Regions from separate parts of the Bradyrhizobium sp. 2TAF24 genome, predicted to be linked through region 3. Evidence: riboswitches for the same ligand, from Rfam matches in the RefSeq annotation. Region 3 holds a riboswitch; each other region holds the start of a gene.

Region 1 (7,187 bases), on a different contig from region 3:
AGGAAGGGTGACTATCCCGCACATGACTAGTTTTTCGGACATGCTATACTTCGCGCAAGGATTGGGGAGGTCATCATGGCAGTAGTCAGTTTCGGCGTAACATTGCGACAACGCGGGTATTAGTGCGTTGTTGAGTTGCAATCAAAACCGTAGAAAACGGAAGCGCTCTCGGTGATTTGGATCATCATTGGCATAGGTTTTTTACTGATAGAGGTATTAATTTTGCACGATGCGGCACGCGAAGAAGGGCATGACAAAGAAAGTGCCACGCACAATCCTGGCAACGTCTCAATTATTCTCGGTACGCCAGAAAATGAAGAAGCCCGAGTGGAAAGGCATCGCGCCGCAGAACGAGACCATTGGTCTCATGAGCGATGTCATAATCTGCGAGTAGCAATATTTAGTGGCGTCGCGGCAGCAGCCGCGATCCTTGCCGCAGTTATCGCGGCGTGTGCTTTCGTCCAGACCAAACGGCAGGCCGACGAAGCTGCGAAGCAAACTAGAATTTCTGAGCAACAAAATTTGCCGATTATTTTCGTCGAGTTCGACGAGGTGAATGCGAAAGACTGGCTTTCCGGAAAGGGCACGATGATCGCCAAATACCATGTGAACAATTACGGCCGTGCCCCTGCTGTCGTGCGACGTATTGAATGCCTTTTTGCTGTCGTTCCTGCAAGGACCTATCCGGACTTCGCGATGGGCAGCTACGCTCCCCATGAAATTTTGAATGGCAAGCCTTTGATTATCGCAGCTGAAAGCAAAAGCGACCCCATTGACTGCGGAGGTTTTGGCTGGCCAGTTGGTCCAGTTGGTTCTGAGATTCCGCGTATCCCGTGGGGAGCAACCGAGGACGCTGTCAAGGAGCGTATGCGTCAAGTAGTACAAGAACAGTTGTGGCTCCTTGGATCGGCAACATACGAAGATTTGTCGCACGTCACCTACCGAACCACCTTCTGTCTGAAAGTCAGGCCTGTCTCGACCACCCACGAGGATGGCGGCCCCAATTGCAACGTGGTGGGCAAATCGCAGAGCAGTACCAACTAGCGGCTCGTTGCGAAAAGGTGATCGATAGTCCAGATCGGCACTGCTAAAATTAGTCAGGTAGGCAGAAGCGTGGATCATACTGGCGCGCGACGAATACCCAAGCGTAGCTAGTCTGTGTCGCGTCCTAGCGAGGCAATCGGCCCCTCGTGGACAATTCGGGGAGGAGTTCGTATCTCAGGGAGATGGGAAGCGTCATGAATCACCGCAATCTCGGCCGCAGCGGCCTCAAGGTCTCGCCTTTGTGTCTTGGCACCATGATGTTCGGCGACGCCACCGACGAGGTCACGTCCGCCACCATCATCGCCAAGGCGAAGGACGCCGGCGTCAATTTCATCGACACGGCCGATGCCTATTCGCAGGGCAAGTCGGAGAGCATCGTCGGCCGGGCTATCGGCAAGCAGCGCCACGACTGGGTGCTGGCGACCAAGGCGGCGAACCCGATCGGCGAGGGCGTCAACCGCCGCGGACTGTCGCGCAAATGGCTGCTGCAGGCGGCGGAGGAGAGCCTCACGCGGCTCGGCACCGACTATCTCGACATCTATTACCTGCACAAGGAAGACCACGGCACGCCGCTCGAGGAGACGGTGCGGGCGATGGGCGACCTGATCCGCCAGGGCAAGGTGCGCTATTTCGGGGTGTCGAACTATCGCGCCTGGCGCATCGCGGAGATCTGCAACATCTGCGATCGGCTCGGCATCGATCGGCCGGTGGTGAGCCAGCCCTACTACAACGCCATGAACCGGATGCCGGAGGTCGAGCAGTTGCCCGCCTGCCGTTTCTACGGCCTCGGCGTCGTGCCTTATAGTCCTCTGGCGCGCGGCGTGCTGACCGGCAAATACGCGCCCGGCGAACGACCGGAGCAGGGCACGCGCGCCGGCCGCAACGACAGCCGGATCATGCAGACCGAATGGCGGCCGGAGTCATTGCAGTTGGCGCAGACGCTGCGTGCTCACGCCGAGGCGCGCGGCATCACTGCCGGCCAGTTCGCGGTCGCCTGGGTGCTCAACAACCGCCTGATCGATGCGGTGATCGCCGGGCCGCGCACCGAGGCGCAGTGGGATGACTATGTCAAAGCGCTCGATCACCGCTTCAGCGCCGAGGACGAGGCGCTGGTCGACAGCCTCGTGGTCAGTGGCCATCCCTCGACGCCGGGCTACAACGATCCGGCCTATCCGATCGAGGGCCGCCGGCCGCGCACCACGCCGCTCGACGGCTGATCGCACGCGGTCGCCATTCAGGATCGGACGACCGCCGCGGGCCGCCATGCGGCCTGCGGCCCTTGCCAGCGCCGCATTTCCCGTCTATGGGCATGGTCACCATCACGAGTTGAGCTGACGCTCAACGCCAACCTGCTCCCGAGCAAGGTGGCGGTCCCCGGTCACGGGGAGATGCGGCCGATCCGGCAACCAAACGGGCCCTCGCCACATCATCGCGTCTGCTTCGCCCGGTCGATGGACAGACCAGGAAAGGCGGCGTGCATGAGCGAACCCCAGCAATTTGCCAGCGACAATTATTCCGGCATCTGTCCCGCTGCATGGCAGGCGATGGCCGAGGCCAACAGCGGACACGCGCCGGCCTACGGCGAGGACGCCTGGACCGAGCGGGCGGCGGATGCCTTTCGCACGCTGTTCGAGACGCCGTGCGAGGTGTTCTTCGCCTTCAACGGCACGGCCGCGAATTCGCTGGCGCTGGCGGCGTTGTGCCAGTCCTACCACAGCGTGATCTGTTCCGACGCAGCCCATGTCGAAACCGACGAGTGCGGCGCGCCGGAGTTCTTCTCCAACGGCTCCAAGCTGCTGGTCGCGCCCGCCGTCGGCGGCAAGCTGACGCCGCAGGCGATCCGCGCGCTCGCCACCAACCGCCGCGACATTCACTTTCCCAAGCCGCGCGTCGTGACCATTACCCAACCCACGGAAACGGGACAGGTCTACAGCCTCGACGAGGTGCGGGCGATCGCTGCGGTGTGCCGCGAGCTCGGCCTGCACCTGCACATGGACGGCGCGCGCTTCGCGCACGCCTGTGCTCATCTCGGCTGCAGTCCGGCGGACCTGACCTGGCGCGCCGGCGTCGATGTGCTGTGCTTCGGCGGCACCAAGAACGGCATGGCCGCCGGTGAAGCCATCCTGTTCTTCGATCCCAGGCTCGCCGAGGATTTCGATTATCGCTGCAAGCAGGCCGGGCAGCTCGCCTCCAAGATGCGCTTTCTGGCGGCACCGTGGGTCGGCATGCTGGGCAATGGCACCTGGCTTGCCAACGCCGCGCACGGCAATGCCTGCGCGCAGCGCCTCGCCCGCGGGATTGCCGGCACGCCTGGGCTGGAGATCATGTTTCCGGTCGAGGCCAATGCGGTGTTCGTGCGCCTCGCCGAGCCTGCGCTTGCGGCGCTGCGTCGCAGGGGCTGGCGCTTCTACACCTTCATCGGTGGTGGCGCGCGGTTCATGTTCGCATGGGATGCGGATCCGCTGCGCGCCGATGAGCTTGCGGCCGACCTGCGGGCCGTCGCCGGGGAGGCCGCGGCGATGCCGCTGCCGGCCTGAAGGCCGGCGCGGAAAAATACAGTGGCTAAAGCCGCTGCACGGCCTTACCACAGCGCTGGGATCAACGATGTGAACTGATCATGAGACTGCTGATCGTCGAGGATAATGTCGAGCTGGCGCGGCTGCTGGCGAAGGGGCTGACCGGAGCGGGCTTTGCGGTCGACGTGCTCAACAGCGCGGCGGAAGCCCGCGCGGCGCTGACGACGACCCACTTCGCGGCGCTGGTGCTCGATCTCGGGCTGCCTGATGGCGACGGCCTCGCCATCCTCAGGGAGATCCGCCATCGCAAGGACCCGCTGCCGGTGCTGGTGCTGACCGCGCGCGACGGCCTGCAGGATCGCGTCACCGGCCTGCGCAGCGGTGCCGACGACTATCTGGTCAAGCCGTTCGCGCTGGAGGAACTGGTGGCGCGGCTGGAGGCGATCCTGCGCCGGCCGGGCCAGTTGCTCGGCAGCTCGCTGCATCTCGGCAATCTCGTCTACGACACGGAGAGCCGGCAGGTCTTCATCGACAGCAAGCCGTTCGTGTTCTACGCGCGCGAGACCTCGGTGCTGGAAATCCTGCTGCGCCGCCAGGGCCGGGTGGTGCCGAAGAAGACGGTGGAGGACCACATTTTCGGGCTCGCCGGCGAAGTGGCCTCGAACGCGGTCGAGGTCTATGTCTCGCGGCTGCGCAAGCAGCTCGCCGAAAATGGCGCGAAACTGCAGATCCACACCATTCGCGGCGTCGGCTACCTGTTGTCCGAGGACAAGTAGCGTGTTCCGCTTTCCGTCGATCGCCTCGCGCGTCGTGCTGCTGCATGTGGTCGCGGTGATGCTGACGGCGGTGGTGATGCCGCTGGTGCTGTTCTGGCTGCTGAATTCCGAAATCACCAACCTGCATCGCGCCGCGATGCGCGATCAGGCGGAGGCGATCGCGCGCAAGATCACGGCGGGGCCCGACGGCAAGCTCGTGCTCGATCTGCCGCAGGCGCTGCGCGACCTCTATTCGGAGGCCTATGGCCGTTATTTCTACGACGTGATCGAGCCCTCGGGCGAACTGCTGTTTTCGTCGCGCAAAAGCGGGACGCTGCTGTTTCCCGTGCCGTCCGTCAGCCAGCGCGTCAGCTACCAGGAGGCGCGGCGCAACGGCAGCGTGGTGTCCGGCGCAAGCGTGCTGCGCAGGATCGGCAGCCACTCGGTCTGGATCCAGGTCGCCGAGGATCTGTCCCATCGCGACGTGATCACCGACGACATCGTGGCGAACTTCTTCCGCCATGTCGGCTGGATCACGCTGCCGATCCTGCTGCTGCTGCTGGCGATCGACATCGTCATCTTCCGCCGGGCCATGCGTCCATTGCTCGACGCGTCCGAGGACGCCAAGCAGATCGGTCCTGCGCGGACCGATGTCCGCCTCTCGGCTGAGCGGATTCCCAGCGAGATCCTGCCGCTGGTCGCAGCCGTCAACCAGGCGCTCGATCGCCTCGCGGCCGGCTTCCGGGCGCAGCGCGAGTTCACCGCCGACGCCGCGCACGAGCTGCGCACGCCATTGGCCATCCTGCGCACCCGGATCGACACCATTGCCGATCGCAGCGTGGCGGCCGATCTGCACCGCGATATCGACGGCATGGGGCGGATCGTCGGGCAGTTGCTCGACATCGCCGAGCTGAACACACTGGTGGTCGATCCGGCGGAGACCGCGGACCTGTCCGCGGTCTGCGCCGAGGTGGTGGAGTTCATCGCGCCGCTGGCGGTCACCCGGCACAAGAGCATCGGCCTGAAGGGCGCTGCCGAGCCGCGGCCGGTGCATGGCAACGCCGAGATGCTGCGGCGGGCGATCCGCAATCTGGTGGAGAATGCGGTGCATCATACTCCGGCCGGGACCTCGGTCGAGGTGGTGGTGGAGGCGGACGGCGCCGTCAGCGTGCTCGACGAGGGGCCCGGAATTCCGGCGGAGCAGCGCGATCTGATCTTCGAGCGCTTCTGGCGCAGCGACCGGCGCCGCCCGGGCGGCGCCGGTCTTGGCCTGTCGATCGTTCGGCGCGTCGTCGAGCAGTATGGCGGCACGGTCACGGTTGGCGATGGCCCGGCCGGCGGTGCGCGGTTCACGGTGCGGCTGCGTACCGCCCGTGCGGCCCACTGAATTCCATGTGAATGCGACGGATGTGGAGTGCGGTGCGCTATAATTGTTGCGCATCGCGAAACCGTGCGCGCACTGTCATAAATTCCATCGCCAATCAGGTCGGCCCCGGGCGCACCATGTGCCGAAGCCACATCAGCCGGCTGCAGGAGCGCCATGAACGGGACGGCCAGGCGCAGCGCGTGGCTACACGTTTCCCGGTTACACCGCGCTCACCACGGTGGTCCTGAACCTGATTGTCGTCGTGGCGCTGACGGCGGTGTTCAACGCCATCGGCGTCAAACCCGCGGACGAGACCTGCGCGGCAGACGACGACGCGCCGTGAAAGGGGGAGGGATCCCCCTTAGACACGCGGCTCCAGGTGGGAGCGCGTCATGCCCTGGCGCTCGCCGATGAACACCGCGCTCAGCGCGCGGGCACGGAAATGCTCGAGCACGAACAGCCGAATGGCCGATGACAGGTTGTTGGTCTTGCGGTGCTGATCGATGACCGCGATCTGGGTCGACAGCGTCATGCCGCGTCGCGCGGCGATATCCTTGAGGCTGCGCCAGAACGCGTCCTCGAGGCTGACGCTGGTCTTGTGGCCATCGACCACGACCGAGCGCTTGACGACTGCAAACTCCTTGTCGATCGGCATCGCCACAGTATCGGCGACGTGTCTTTCGGTTTCCATGCCCAGCTCCTTCTCCAATTCGTCACCAAATCGGTCACCGTGCAGGTTCACGCGGCCAAAGCTTCATTAGGCCAAGCGTCTTCGCTTGCGCGCGACGAGTCTTCGCCGGACGCGAACCTTTGCACAGTCAGAATGGAGGGTGAGAGAGGCGCGGCCGGCGCCTGTCTCGGCCCCGTCGCATCACGCTTTTTCAATCAGGCGATGCGATGCGGGTAAAACGTAACCCACTTTGTCTACCGTTGATATTCGGTAAACAACCTAGCCGGGTTCACGAATTCGGGGGAGGCCGTCAGGTGTTTTCCTGATGGGAGATCTGCGCAGCCTTGTCCACCCCGTCACCCGATTTCACGTGATCGTTCAACTTCGCGTGACCGTTGGCGCGCTGGCGGAAGTAGTCCAGCACGAACAGCCGGATGGCGGACGACAGGTTGCCTTGCTGGCGATGACCGTCGATCTCGCCGACGAGCTCCGACAGCGTGAGGTCGCGCTCGCTGGAGATCTCCTTCATGCCGCTCCAGAAGGCTTCTTCCAGGCTGACGCTGGTCTTGTGCCCGGCGACGACGATCGAGCGTTTGACGACGGGGGACTTCATGACGCGTCCCCTTGGTCGAGGTGATGCTGATCGAGCAGCGCCTCCTGCCGACGCGCCCTGGCGTCCTCGATGGTCCGTTCAGTCTTGGTGCGTCCGAACTTCGCCCGGTTGGCTTCGGCTTCTTTTTCGGCCTGCGCCCGCGCGGTTCGTTTTCTGACGCGATTGAGGTTGACGACTTCGCCCACGGTCACTCCTCTGGGGTCGGTCCAGCGCCTTGCCCCCG
Region 2 (7,187 bases), on a different contig from region 3:
GACGGGATTTTCCCGGAGGCCCCACATCTGATCCGAACAGGTCTGGCGACTCGGGGCGCAATTTTCTACCAATGAGCCATGAGCGCGAGCGGCACTGTCGCCAGCATCTACCGCTATCCGGTCAAGGGCCTCACCCCCGAGCCGCTGGCCAGCGTCACGCTGCGCGTCGGCCAGCCCCTCCCCGGCGACCGGCGCTACGCGATCGAGAACGGCCCCAGTGGCTTCACGGCAGCCGATCCGCGGCATTTTCCGAAAATCAACTTCCTGATGCTGATGCGGAACGAGCGCCTGGCAACGTTCGAGACCAGCTACGACCAAGATAGCCACGTCCTGACCATCCGCCATCACGGACAGGAGGTCGCCTGCGGCGACCTGCAGAGCGACGAAGGCCGCGCCGTGATCGAACAGTTCGTCGCCAAGACATTCGTCAAGGAGTTGCGGGGGCCGCCGAAGGTGCTCTTCGCCCCCGGCCACAGTTTCTCGGATACGCCGAAGAAGGTGCTGTCGGTCATCAACCTGGCGAGTGTCGCTGATCTCGCCACCCTGGTCGGGCAGCCGGTACACCCGTTGCGCTTTCGCGCCAATCTCTATGTGACGGGGTGGCCGGCCTGGCACGAGTTCGGCCTGATCGGCCGGACGCTGGCGATCGGCGGAGCGCGGCTCAAGGTCACCAAGCGGATCATGCGCTGCGCCGCCATCAATGTGGATCCCGTGACGGGACTCCGCGATCTCGGCCTGCCGCATGACATGATGCGGCAATACGGGCATGACGACTGCGGCGTCTATGCCGAGGTGGTCGCCGATGGCGAAGTGGCCAGCGGCGACCCGATCGTGGTGAGCGACGAGGTCAGCTCTGAGGCATGACGTAAGCGTAGACGCGCGAGCGCGGATAGACCGCCTCGGCCACGCGATGCCCGTGATTGCCTGATACGACAATCGGATTGCCGTTGGCATCGACGCCACTGACGACGCCGACATGGCCGCCGCCGCGGCGGCTCATGACCGCGATGGCGCCGACCTGCGGACCGGAAACACGCTGGCCATAGCTCGCGAACGAACGCGCCATGTCGGAGCCAGTACCCTTATGGCCTGAACGCTGCAGCACCATGTTCATGAACCGCGCACACCACAGGCTGCGGCGGTCGGTGGGGTTGCCGCTGCCGATGTAGCGGCGCGCTTCGGCGACGACATCCGAACCACCAAAGCTCGGCGCCGGGCCGGCGAACGCCGGATTTTCCCAAGGCGACATCGAAGGCGACATCGAAGCCTCGCCCCGCGCGCCGGCAGCGCGGCGCGCATGCCGATAGTGCCGGCCGGAATGCCGCACGGCCTGGTGGCGAACATAGTGGCTATGAACGTGAGAATGACGGCTCGCGCCGTGAGAGGGCCTCGCCGAAGCCGGTGTCGCAAGCGCGACGATTGCCACCGAACACAGCGCGAGCGCGACATGCCGCAGCGGCAGGCGAAACGTAGTCGATTCGATCATCATGTATCCCTAGTGACACCCCCAAATCCAACGGGCCCCTTAAGGGGCCCGTTATCCGTGCGCGAAAGACGAATCTGATGTGACGAGAGCAAGGCACAATGTGGTCGCAGCGCAATCATTTCGTGGTGATGTCGCGATCACAATGTGACGATTCAGTGGGGTTCCACGCCGCGTTGGCGCCCGATTGCTGAAGCGAAGGTTAATCGTTCAACGGCTGCCACGGCTGAGAAGAAAGACGCCCTGCTCGCCGAACATGTTCCAGAACCACCACGGCGCATTGAGCCGCAGCGGCAGACCGTTGAGATTGAGCGCGACCGCGCGCTCCATCTTGACGTTGATCTCGTCGCACAGCTGCACGAAATCCTTGATGGTGCAGAAATGGATGTTGGCGGTGTCGTACCATGTCGCCGGCAGATGCTCGGTGCGCGGCATCTGGCCCTTGACGAGTAGCTGCAGCCGCATCCGCCAGTGCCCGAAATTGGGGAACGAGACGATGGCGCGGCGCCCGATGCGCAAGAGGTGCTCGAGCACGACCTTGGGCTGGCGCGTCGCCTGAAGCGTCTGCGACAGGATCACGTAATCGAAGGAGTCGTCAGGATAGTTGACGAGATCAGTGTCGGCATCGCCCTGGATCACCGCAAGCCCCTTGGCGACGCAGTGATTGACGCCCTCGCGCGACAGCTCGATGCCACGGCCGTCGACGCCGCGGCTTTCCAGCAACCGCAACAGGTCTCCCTCGCCGCAGCCGACATCGAGGACCCGCGATCCCGGCGCGACCATTTCCGCGACCAGCAGATGGTCGCCGCGATAGGCATCGGCGGGGCGCACAAGACCGCCTGTCGCCTGGAGAGCTTCGCTCTGTGCCGTCATGTCGTTGCATCCGTATTGCCGAGGCCACGCGCCACGGCGGCCGAGTTGAGGAAGGCGCGCGCGATATCGTGGAATTCAGGCACGTCGAGCAGAAATGCGTCGTGCCCTTTGTCGGTCTCGATCTCGGCGAACGAGACCCGTGCGCCGCCGGCGTTCAACGCATGCACCACGTTGCGCGACTCGGCGGTCGGGAACAGCCAGTCGCTGGTGAACGACACCAGGCAGAAGCGCGTACGCGTGCCGCGGAACGCGCGCGCCAGCACGCCGTCGTGATCCGCCGCGATATCGAGATAGTCCATCGCCCGCGTCAGATAGAGATAGCTGTTGGCGTCAAAGCGTTCGACGAACGATGAGCCTTGATAGCGCAGATAGCTCTCGACCTCGAAATCGGCATCAAAGGAGAAGGTCGGCAAGGCGCGGTCCTGCAGCCGCCGTCCGAACTTGCGATGCAGCGCCGCATCCGACAGATAGGTGATGTGCGCGGCCATGCGCGCGACGCCGAGACCGCGCTGCGGACGCAGACCGTGCTCGAAATAGCGGCCCTGACACCAGTCCGGATCGGCCATCACCGCCTGGCGGCCGACCTCGTGAAACGCAATGTTCTGTGCCGAATGGCGCGTCGCACAGGCGATCGGCAACGCCGCGAACACCCGCTGCGGATAGGCTGCTGCCCATTGCAGCACCTGCATGCCGCCCATCGACCCGCCGACCACGGCCAGCAAGGTGTCGATGCCGAGACGATCGACCAGCATCGCCTGGGCCCGCACCATGTCGGGAATGGTGATGAGCGGAAAATCGAGGCCCCACGGCTTGCCGGTTGCGGGATTGAGCGAGGCCGGTCCGGTGCTGCCGAGACAGCCGCCGACCACATTCGACGAGATCACGAAATAGCGGTCGGTATCGATCGGCTTGCCAGCGCCGATCATGATGTCCCACCATCCCGGCTTGCCCGTGACCGGGTGGATGTTGGCGGCATGCTGATCGCCTGTCAGCGCATGGCAGATCAGGATCGCATTGCTGCGCGCGGCATTGAGCTGGCCATAGGTCTGATACGCGATCTGGAACGGCGCGAGGTCGAAGCCGCAATCAAGATGGAGCGGTGTGTCGCTGCCGAACACCGCGACCTGCGAGCTCGGCTGATCGGCCTCGCGCGCATGAGCCTCCATCCGGGCTGACGGCTGATTCAACGTATCCATGCGACCTCCCCGAGACACTGCGCGCCGGCTGTCCTGCGCACACCGGCGTGTGCGCCTCGCCGGCACCCGGACGATGGCTGAGCGGACAATCTTGCTGCGGCACGCATGGACATGGCGTCTCCAGACCAACCGATCGATCTCACCGGGGTCCGGCCATAAAAAAACCGGCACGAACCACAGTTCGGCCGGGATTTCATCTGTCCCCGGCCTGTTTAGCGAGTTTTTTAACGTGGCTGCAAGCCGGCCGGCTCAAATGACCACGGAACAGTAATGCTCATAGTCCCCCGGCTTTGTCCCGTCAAGATCGGGGATCGCCGCCCCTCGGCCGGCAGCGACGAGGCTGGCCTGCACTGACCATGTTTTCTTTGCTTTCGCCCCTCGTCTTTCCTATCAATGCCTTGCCAACCCTGCCAATTTGACCGATCCGGCCCTTGCAGGGCAGAGCGAACGCCATCGCAAGGTTTTGAACACAGATGTCCAAGGCTCCCCCCGCCCCGCCGATGCTGCAGGAACTGCGTCGCGAGATCGACCGCATCGACGAGCAGGTGCACGAGCTTTTGATGCAACGCGCCGAGATCATCGATCGCCTGATCGCGGTGAAGCAGACGCAGGAAGTCGGCTCGGCATTCCGTCCGGCGCGTGAGGCCGACATGATGCGGCGCCTGGTGCAGCGCCATCACGGCATCCTGCCGCTCGATACGGTGGAGAGCATCTGGCGCGTCATCATCGCGACGTTCACCTATGTGCAGGCACCGTTCGCCGTGCACGCCGATCTCTCCCCCGGCGAGTCCGCGATGCGCGATTCCGCCCGCTTCCATTTCGGCTTCACCGTGCCGTTCACAGCGCATTTCAGCGCGCCGGCAGCGGTCGAGGCGGCTGCCAAGTCGAAAGGTGACCTGGCGCTCGTCCCGGCAACCGCCAGCATTTCACCGTGGTGGATCCCGCTGGAAGCCGCCGGCGCACCGAAGATCATTGCCCGCTTGCCCTTCATCGAGCGTGCCGACCACCCCGCCGCGCTGCCGGTGTTCGTGATCTCGCGGGTCGCCGACAACGCCATGGTCACCGACATCGAGATGTGGAGCATCCGCGTCTCGGGCTGGAACGCCAATGTCGCGCGCGCGCTGTCACCATTCGCCGAGATCATCGCGGTGCCCGATGGCGCCTTCGACGGCGCGGCCCTGCTGGTGTCGGTGTCGCGGGAGCATCCGCTGTCGCGGATCACCTCGACGCTGGTCGCTGCCGGCACCTCGATCCGCTCGGCGGCCCTCGTCGGCAGCCACGCGACGCGCTATACGGTGCCGGCGAACGGTGCTGAGGCCGGTGCCTGACGCGGCGCCCTGCCTGATTTTGAGTTTTTTGGAGTCCGAGCTGATGTCCCGTCCCGTGCCGAAGCCCGGCATTCTCGAGATTGCCCCGTACACGCCCGGCAAGAGCGGGAACGGGCATTCGGGCCGGGTGTTCAAGCTCTCCGCCAACGAGACACCGTTCGGCCCTTCGCCCAGGGCCATCGAAGTCTATCGCGCCGCCGCCGCGCATCTCGAGGACTATCCGGAAGGCTCGTCGCAAGTGTTGCGCGACGCGATCGGCCGCAAGTTCGGCCTCGATCCCAACCGCATCATCTGCGGCGCGGGGTCGGACGAGATCCTGAATTTTCTCGCCCATGTCTACCTCGGCCCAGGCGACGAGGCGATCCACACCACCCACGGCTTCCTGGTCTACCCGATCGCAACGCTCAGCAACGGCGCGACCAACGTCATCGTGCCCGAGACCGCTTTCACCGCCGACGTCGACGCCATCCTGCGTGCCGTGACGCCGCGCACCAAGCTGGTGTGGCTCGCCAACCCCAACAACCCGACCGGCACCTACCTGCCGTTCGACGAGGTCAAGCGCCTGCGCAGCGGCCTGCCTTCCCATGTGCTGCTGGTGATCGACGCGGCCTACTGCGACTATGTCTCACGCAACGACTACGAGACCGGCATCGAGCTCGTCGCCACCACCGAGAACACGGTGATGACGCGCACCTTCTCCAAGATCTACGGCCTCGCCGCACTGCGTATCGGCTGGATGTACGGCCCTGCGCACATCGTCGACGCGGTCAACCGCATCCGCGGGCCGTTCAACGTCTCGACGCCCGCGATGCTCGCCGGCGTCGCCGCGCTGGAGGACACCGAACACTTTGAAAAGGCGCGCAGCCATACCGAAAAGTGGCGCGAGAAGCTGACCGAGGCCATCGGCAAGCTCGGCCTGAAGGTGACGCCGAGCGTGGCGAACTTCATCCTGATCCATTTCCCGCTGGAGAAGGGCAAGACCGCCGAGGATGCCGACGCATTCCTGACCGAGCGTGGCCTGATCCTGCGCGCGCTCAAGAACTACAAGCTGCCGCACGCGCTGCGGCTGACGATTGGAACCGAAGAGGCCAACCGCCTGGTGATCGCGGCGCTGACCGAATTCATGGGGCGCTGAGGTGACGACAGAACCGCAATTTCCTCGGATCGCGCTGATCGGCCTCGGGCTGATCGGCTCGTCCATCGCACGGGCCGTCCGCCAGCTTGGCCTTGCCGGCGAACTGGTCGTGACCGATGCCTCGCCGGAGGTGCGCGCGCGTGCTGTCGAACTGCAGCTCGGACACCGGGTGGCGGATACGAACGCCGATGCCGTCACCGATGCCGATCTCGTCATTGCCTGTGTTCCGGTCGGCATTTGCGCCAAGGTGGCGCAGGACATCGGCGGCCACCTGAAGCCTGGCGCAATCGTCTCGGACGTCGGCTCGGTCAAGGGCTCGGTGCTGCGCGCCATGGCGCCGCATTTGCCGCAGACGGTCCATTTCATTCCGGCCCACCCGGTGGCAGGTACGGAAAACTCGGGGCCTGATGCCGGTTTTGCCGAACTGTTCATCAACCGCTGGTGCATCCTGACCCCGCCGGAAGGCGCCGATACCGCCGCTGTAGAACGGCTCACGGTGTTCTGGCGGACGCTCGGCGCCAATGTCGAGGTGATGACCGCCGAACATCATGACCTGGTGCTGGCCGTGACCAGCCACCTGCCCCACCTGATCGCCTACACCATCGTCGGCACCGCCGACGAGCTGGAAGACGTCACCCGTTCCGAGGTGTTGAAATTCTCCGCCGGCGGCTTTCGCGACTTCACCCGCATCGCCGCATCAGATCCGACCATGTGGCGCGACGTGTTCCTGAGCAACAAGGACGCGGTGCTGGAAATGCTCGGCGCCTTCCAGGAGGATCTGTCGAAGCTGACCCGGGCGATCCGCCGTGGCGACGGTGAGGTGCTGTTCGATCAGTTCACCCGCACCCGCGCGATCCGCCGCGGCATTGTCAACCTCGGCCAGGAAACCGCGAGCCCTGACTTCGGCCGGCCCCACGCGCCGCTGCCGAAGACCGACGACGAGACGGACGAGTAGGCCTGCGATTGCACGGCGACGTCGAGTGATGCGAACACCGCTCAGTACAACGGCGGGGTCTGCGCGACCTGCAGCGGCCCGAGGAAGATCGCGCCGTCGACGAAGCGCAGCGGCAGCGCGAGCGCCTTGCGTCCCTCGAGCGTGGTCGGCTGGCCCAGCATGTTGATGCCGGCCGCGAGACCCGCATTGGCGTTCTTGCGCGCGAGGTTGCCGAGCC
Region 3 (7,187 bases):
GGGTCGGATCGTTTGCGCGGCCTGATCTGACCTTTTACACTCCGCGGGGATGGTGCTCGCTGCTTCGGAAGGATCCGGGGCGCGCGGCCACCCGCCGGCTCGATGCGGATACGAATGACTGCTACTGCCCACACTGCCGGTCCCGCCAAGGACGTCCCGCAGGATACGCCCCTGGCCGCGCTGCGGGAGCCGGCCTGTGACGCGGGCGGCGGCGCGACGGAGGGCCATCCGGCCGCGCTCGCGGCTGCACGGCCGTCGAAGGCGGCCAAACAAATCCCGGCGCATGCCGGCGGCGAGCGGGAGCTGCGCCTCGATCTGTTTCGCGGCATCGCGCTGTGGCTGATCTTCATCGATCACCTGCCGCCGAACATCCTGACCTGGTTCACCATCCGCAACTACGGCTTCAGCGACGCCACCGAGATCTTCATCTTCATCTCCGGCTATACCGCAGCCTTCGTCTACGGCCGCGCCATGCAGGACCGCGGGTTCGTGGTCGCCAGCGCCCGCATCTTCAAGCGGGTGTGGCAGATCTATGTCGCGCATGTCTTCCTGTTCACGATCTACCTCGCCGAGATCTCTTATGTGGCGACCAGTTTCGAGAACCCGCTCTACGCGGAGGAAATGGGCATTCTCGACTTCCTCAAGCAGCCCGACGTCACCATTCTGCAGGCGCTGCTGCTCAAGTTCCGGCCCGTCAACATGGACGTGCTGCCGCTCTACATCGTTCTGATGGTCTTCCTGCCACCGATCCTGTGGCTGATGCAGCGCAAGGCCGATGTGGCGCTGGGGCTGTCGGTGCTGCTCTATGCCGTGACCTGGGAGTATGATCTTGCCTTGCCGGCCTACCCCAACGGCGTCTGGTTCTTCAATCCGTTCGCCTGGCAGCTGCTTTTCGTTTTCGGCGCCTGGTGCGCGCTCGGCGGTGCCAAGCGCATGGCGCGCATCCTGTCGTCACGCATCACCCTTGGAATTTCGCTCGCATATCTTATCTTTGCGTTCTGCGTGACGCTGACCTGGTACATGCCGCAGCTCAGCCGCTTCATGCCGCGGCTGCTCGAACAGTGGATGTACCCGATCAACAAGACCGATCTGGACGTGCTGCGGTTCGCACACTTTCTCGCCCTCGCCGCGATCACGGTGCGCTTCCTGCACAAGGACTGGCCCGGATTGAAGTCGAGGTGGCTGCGCCCGCTGGTGCTGTGCGGCCAGCACTCGCTCGAGATTTTCTGTCTCGGCGTCTTCCTGGCCTTCGCCGGGCATTTCGTGCTGGCGGAGGTTGCCGGCGGCGCCTGGATGCATTTCGCCGTCAGCGTTGCCGGCATCGTGGTGATGTCGGCCGCGGCCTGGGTTTTTTCGTGGTACAAGCATGTCGCCGACAAGAGCGGGTCACGCGCGAAGATCGCGGATGAAAACGCCGACCTGGCAGGAGGGGAGTTGTGAGGATCAGCTCCAGGATCATGTCCACCGTGCTGCTGGCCGGGCTGATGGCCGGCGAGGCGGTCTGTGTTTCGATGGCCCGGGCGGAGGAGCCTCAGGCGCCTGCCGCCGTGGCGCCCGCGCCTGAGACGAAGGTGCCCGACACCAAGGCCGCAGAGCCTGGCGCGGCGCAGCCGGACCAGGACAAGGCCAAGGGGATTGCGGCGTGTGAGGTTCCTGAATACCTCCAGTCGAGCGAAAGCAAGCTCGACCGCGTGGCGGACGCGGTGACGGGTCCGCGCCGGCTCGATGTTCTGGTGGTCGGCAGCCGGTCCTCGATGCTGTCCGGGCCGGACGGGATGGGAACCTCCTATCCGGCGCGGCTCGAGGCGACGCTGCGCGAGCGTCTGCCGGGGGTCGCGGTCAGCGTCGCCACCGAACTGCAGGTCAAGCGGACGGCGGCGGAAGTCGCCGAAGGGCTCGAGAAACTGGCGAAAGAGCGCAAGCCGACCCTGGTGATCTGGCAGACAGGAACCGTGGATGCGGTCCGTTCCATCGATCCGGACGATTTCCGCGCTGCAATAGACGAGGGCGTCACCGGGCTCCAGAACGCGGGAACCGATGTCTTGCTGATGAATTTGCAGTACAGTCCCCGGATGGAAACGATGATCACCGTGGCGCCGTATCTCGACAACATGCGGGTCGGCGCCCAGGAGCACAATGTGCCGCTGTTCGACCGGTTCGCCCTGATGCGTTACTGGAACGAGAACGGCTTGTTCGACCTGTTCAACCCTCACCATGGCTTCGGGCTCGCCAAGCGGGTGCATGACTGCCTCGGCCAGGCGCTCGCCACGTTTGTGATCGAAACGGCCCATATCGGCCCCGCGGCCCCCGCCGATAAGGTTCAGCACTGATGACGTTGTCCTGGACAGTCCGGAGCGCCTGTTGCGCCGCCATCGGCGCGATGCTGCTCGCGGGCGCGCCAGGCGGCGCGCGGGCATCGGATGCGTCCGCCGGCAACGAGGTCGCGGCCGCGCGGCCGGAGACGCCGCCTGCGGCCCCCAGGGGCGTGACCGGCAAGGCGATCGATGCGGTGAGGTCGGTGGCCAGGAGCGCCGGCGACGTCTTCAGCCGCGTGCCGTGCGCAACGCCCAAGGATGTGAAGCTCGAGGCCACGCTGCCGCATGTGGCGCGCAAGATCGCGTCCGGCGAGCATGTCACCATCATCGCGTTCGGCTCGTCGTCGACCGCGAGCTATGGCGCGAGCTCCCCGGCCTTCCAGTATCCCAACCGTCTCGCCGAGCAGCTGCGGCGGCGTTACCCGAAGGCCGATATCACGGTGATGAACCAGGGCATCGGCGGCGAGGATACGCCGGAGATGATGGCCCGGCTGAAGAGCAGCGTGATCGAGCAGAAGCCGGACCTCGTGATCTGGCAGCTCGGCACCAACACCGTGGTGAAGGGCGGCGACATCGACGCCACGCGGGGCCTGCTCGAGGACGGCATTCATCAGTTGCAGGCGATTGGCGCCGACATTGTGCTGGTCGATCCGCAATACGTGCCGGCGACCACCGCGAAGGAGGCCGATGCCACCAAGATGGTAGGGATCATCGGCCGCGCTGCGCGGGCGATGAAGGTCGGCCTGTTCCCGCGCTTCGCGGTGATGAAGGAATGGCACAACGACCAGAAGCTGCCGTTCGACGACTTCGTCATCAAGGACGGCCTGCACATGAACGACTGGGGCTACGCCTGCTTCGCGCAGCTGCTCGGCGACTCGATCATCCGCTCGGTGGATCAGGTCCAGGCCGGCGCCGAGGTGCCGTCCAACGTGCTGACCTTCCGTCCGATGTAGGGCGAAGGCCGTGCCCGGTGGGCGAGGGGCTGAACTTGATGGCGCCATCGGCTGTGCGTCATACGATGCGCTTCCATCTTTTCTGCGTCATCACCGGGCCGGCGCATTGGCGCCGTGACCCGGTGTCCATCTTGAAGACCTCGCCGTGATCGAAGCGCCGCAAGCTGGTTGCGCGGGGCAAGCCCCGCGCATGACGCAGCGCGCCTAGCGACGCGTTCAGGCGTGCGTCACGCCTGCTCCAGTGCCGCGAGCAGGTCCTCGATGAGGTCGTCGCGGTGCTCGAGGCCGGCGGAGAAGCGGATGAAGCCTTCGGAGATGCCGAGCTCGGCACGGGCCTCCGGCGTCAGGCGCTGGTGGGTCGTGGTCGCCGGATGGGTGACGATGCTCTTGGCGTCGCCGAGGTTGTTGCTGATGCGCGCGAGCTTGAGCGCGTTGAGCGTGCGGAACGCCGCCGGCTTGCCGCCCTTGACCTCGAAGCCGATCAGCGTCGATCCGCCGCGCATCTGCTTCCTCACCACCGCGGCCTGCGGGTGGTCGTTGCGCCCGGGATAGATCAGGCGCGAGATCTTGGGATGCTCAGCGAGCACGTCGGCGATCGCCGCGGCGCTGTCGGTCTGTTGACGAACGCGGATGGCGAGCGTCTCCAGGCCCTTCAGCAGCACCCAGGCATTGAACGGCGACATCGCCGGGCCGGTCTGGCGCAGGAACGTATGGATGTTGTCCTGGATGAACTGCTCCGACGACAGGATCACGCCGCCGAGGCAGCGGCCCTGGCCGTCGATGTGCTTGGTCGCCGAATACACCACGACGTCGGCGCCGAGCTGCAGCGGGCTCTGCCAGATCGGGGTCGCGAACACGTTGTCGACCACGAGGCGCGCGCCGCCATTGTGCGCGATCTCAGCGACCGCGGCGATGTCGACGACGTCGAGGGTCGGGTTGGTCGGGCTTTCCAGGAAGCAGGTGCGGGTGTTGGGGCGCATCGCCTTCTGCCACTGGTCGAGGTCCATGCCGTCGACCAGCGTCGACTGGATGCCGTAGCGCGGCAGCAGGTCCTCCACCACATAGCGGCAGGAGCCGAACAGCGCCTTGGCGGCGACCACATGGTCGCCGGCGCGCAGCGGGGCGAGGATCGCGGTGGTCACCGCCGCCATGCCGGTGGCGGTGGCGCGGGCGGCCTCGGCGCCCTCGAGCTCGGCCATGCGCTGCTCGAACATCGCGACCGTCGGGTTCGAGAAGCGGGAATACAGGAAGCCGGGGTCGTCGCCGGTGAAGCGCGCTTCGCACTGCTCGGCGGTGTCGTAGATGAAGCCCTGGGTCAGGAACAGCGCTTCGGAGGTCTCGCCATATTGCGAGCGCAGCGTGCCGCCGTGCACCAGGCGGGTCTCGGGGCGGTATTTGGCGGTCGGGGAGGGGCTCTTCGCAGGACCCTTGGGGGCTTCGGACATCGTGACTCCAGACTGACCGATCGCAATCGGCCATAAAAAACCGGCCTGAACATCGAGTTCGGCCGGGATCACTGGTGTCCCCGGCCTGTTTAGCGATTTATTTAACGTGGCTGCAAGCCGGCCGGCTCAAATGACCACGGGATAGATCCGCGTCATAATCCCGGGGGGCCTTTCCGTCAAGTCACCGTTCCTCTACCCGATAAAAGACCCTGACTTGTCGGCCCGGGACTGATATCCGGTTAGTTTACCGCGCGAGGGGCGCAAATGGCCTGCCTCGCCGGAAGGTGCTCCAGGGGACGTCGACCGTGACCTATTCGCTGCCGCCCGATGCCAGGGGAATTCTGCCGGATCGCATGATCGCGGCGATGGCGGATGATGGCGTCATCCTGCCCGAATATCCGTTCGTCGAGAGCCAGATCCAGCCGGCGAGCCTCGACCTGCGGCTCGGCAGCACCGCCTTCCGCGTTCGTGCCAGCTTCCTGCCGGGGCCGCGCTCAACCGTTGCAGAACGTATCGACGGGCTGAAGCTGCACGAGATCGACCTGACCGATGATGCGGTGCTGGAGACCAACTGCGTCTATATCGTGCCGCTGCTGGAGAGCCTGGCGCTGCCGGCGTCGATTTCCGCGACGGCCAACCCGAAGAGTTCGACCGGACGGCTCGATGTCTTCACCCGTGTGATCGCCGACGGCACCCGCCGCTTCGATACCATCGATGCCGGCTACCACGGCCCGCTCTACGCCGAGATCAGCCCGAAAACGTTCCCCGTGCTGGTGCGCGAAGGCTCGCGCCTGTCGCAGATCCGTTTCCGCACCGGCGATGCGCAACTCGATGCCGCGGCGCTGCAGGCGCTGCACGCGCGCGAGCAACTGGTCGATCAGGAAGACGCCGATCTCTCCAATGGGCTTGCGCTCAGCATCGACCTGTCGGGCGAGGGCTCGAACGGTTTTGTCGGCTACCGCGCCAAGCGCCACACCGGCGTGGTCGATATCGATCGCCGCGGCGGTTATGCGGTCGACGATTTCTGGGAGCCGATCCGGGCGCGCAATGACGGCAGCCTGATCCTCGATCCCGGCGAGTTCTATATTCTGGCGTCGAAAGAGGCGGTGCAGGTGCCGCCGGATTTCGCCGCCGAGATGGTGCCGTTCGATCCGCTGGTCGGCGAATTCCGCGTCCACTATGCCGGCTTCTTCGACCCCGGCTTCGGCCATGCCGGCGCCGGCGGGCAGGGCTCGCGCGCGGTGCTGGAGGTGCGCTCGCGCGAGGTGCCGTTCATCCTCGAGCACGGCCAGGTGGTCGGCCGGCTGGTGTACGAGAAGATGCTGTCGCGGCCCGGCGCGTTGTACGGCCAGCGCATCAGCTCGAACTATCAGGGCCAGGGCCTGAAGCTGTCGAAGCACTTCCGCGCGCCCTGAGCGCGCGTGCGCCTGCGTTGCCGCGGCGGGGCAGGTTCATGGCAGCGGCGATCAGCTGCGCCGCCGAGGTTTGGCCTGAACACCGGCAGTCTCGACACCGCGGGCCGCATCGTAGACGGCGCGGATGAGGTCGAGGATCTCGCGCACCTCCGGTGAGCTGTCGCTGGTGCGAAAGCTCATGATCAGCGGCGAGGTGATCGCATCTTCCGCGAGCGGACGATAGACCACGTCATCCCGGCGCAGATGATGGACCGAGTGGGGCACGAGAGTAATGCCCACGCCGGCCGCGACCAGGCCGAGAGCGGTCTGCAGTTCGCGCACCTCCTGGATGACTTGCGCCTCCACGCTGCGATCGCGGAAGAACGACAGGATCTGGTCGGCGTAGCTCGGCCGCGGCGACCTCGGATACAGCACCAGCGGCTCAGTGGCGATATCGCCGAAGTGCAGCGCATCGCGCTCGCGCAGCGCATGGTCCGGCGACAGCGCCACCAGCAGGCTTTCCTCGACGATCACCTCGCGCCGGATCGCCGGATCGTCGAAGCGCAGACGGCCGAACCCGACATCGATGCGTCCCTCCTTGAGCGCGGCGATCTGCTCCACCGTGTTCATTTCGACGAGCGCGACCTCGAGCTGGGCATGGGCCGCGCGGAAGCCGCGCACCACGTCGGGCAAGCCGCCGTAGAGTGCCGAGCCGACAAAGCCGATGACGAGCTGGCGTCGTCCCGTTTCACCGAAGCGGCGGGTCGTGATGCGCAGCTCGTCGGCCCGTTCCAGGATCTGCAGGGCATGTTCATGGAAGAAGCGCCCCGCGGGGGTGAGGCGCAGCGGCCGGCTGCCGCGCTCGAACAGCGCAACGCCGAGTTCCTCCTCCAGGTCGCGCATCTGCCGGCTCAGGGGCGGCTGGGCGATGCGCAGCTTCTCGGCCGCCCGGGTGAAGCTCCGTTCGCCGGCAATGGCGGTGAAATAACGCAGGTGACGCAGTTCCAATTGATACCTTTTAGGTATGGAAGGGGACCGACACGGTCTTTGACCTGCTGGTCATGGCGTGGGACCACCATA

Evidence for each region. Region 3 has a riboswitch for S-adenosylmethionine ahead of AB4Z37_RS10630 (O-succinylhomoserine sulfhydrylase). Riboswitches for the same ligand answer to the same signal wherever they lie in the genome.
Region 1: it holds a riboswitch for S-adenosylmethionine, as region 3 does, so the genes downstream of both, AB4Z37_RS17780 (threonine aldolase family protein) here and AB4Z37_RS10630 (O-succinylhomoserine sulfhydrylase) in region 3, are expected to answer to the same signal.
Region 2: it holds a riboswitch for S-adenosylmethionine, as region 3 does, so the genes downstream of both, metX (homoserine O-acetyltransferase MetX) here and AB4Z37_RS10630 (O-succinylhomoserine sulfhydrylase) in region 3, are expected to answer to the same signal.

Annotation. Positions count from the first base shown of each region.
Region 1 covers NZ_JBFRFW010000011.1:39,288-46,474, reverse strand. Annotated here, with positions in the region: gene AB4Z37_RS17790 (hypothetical protein) at 172-1,044, shown strand; gene AB4Z37_RS17785 (aldo/keto reductase) at 1,239-2,261, shown strand; SAM-I-IV-variant riboswitch at 2,356-2,464, shown strand; gene AB4Z37_RS17780 (threonine aldolase family protein) at 2,523-3,581, shown strand; gene AB4Z37_RS17775 (response regulator) at 3,662-4,336, shown strand; gene AB4Z37_RS17770 (ATP-binding protein) at 4,395-5,702, shown strand; gene AB4Z37_RS17765 (ribbon-helix-helix domain-containing protein) at 6,043-6,372, opposite strand; gene AB4Z37_RS17760 (ribbon-helix-helix domain-containing protein) at 6,662-6,964, opposite strand; gene AB4Z37_RS17755 (DUF4169 family protein) at 6,961-7,149, opposite strand.
Region 2 covers NZ_JBFRFW010000017.1:12,676-19,862, forward strand. Annotated here, with positions in the region: gene AB4Z37_RS24170 (MOSC domain-containing protein) at 79-864, shown strand; gene AB4Z37_RS24175 (TIGR02594 family protein) at 848-1,486, opposite strand; gene metW (methionine biosynthesis protein MetW) at 1,694-2,356, opposite strand; gene metX (homoserine O-acetyltransferase MetX) at 2,353-3,552, opposite strand; SAM riboswitch at 3,744-3,823, opposite strand; gene AB4Z37_RS24190 (chorismate mutase) at 4,026-4,880, shown strand; gene hisC (histidinol-phosphate transaminase) at 4,924-6,015, shown strand; gene AB4Z37_RS24200 (prephenate/arogenate dehydrogenase family protein) at 6,017-6,970, shown strand; gene AB4Z37_RS24205 (DUF2125 domain-containing protein) at 7,012-7,187, opposite strand, start outside.
Region 3 covers NZ_JBFRFW010000005.1:237,403-244,589, forward strand. Annotated here, with positions in the region: gene AB4Z37_RS10615 (OpgC family protein) at 115-1,440, shown strand; gene AB4Z37_RS10620 (SGNH/GDSL hydrolase family protein) at 1,458-2,330, shown strand; gene AB4Z37_RS10625 (SGNH/GDSL hydrolase family protein) at 2,330-3,268, shown strand; gene AB4Z37_RS10630 (O-succinylhomoserine sulfhydrylase) at 3,496-4,713, opposite strand; SAM riboswitch at 4,782-4,861, opposite strand; gene AB4Z37_RS10635 (2'-deoxycytidine 5'-triphosphate deaminase) at 5,019-6,128, shown strand; gene AB4Z37_RS10640 (LysR family transcriptional regulator) at 6,180-7,115, opposite strand.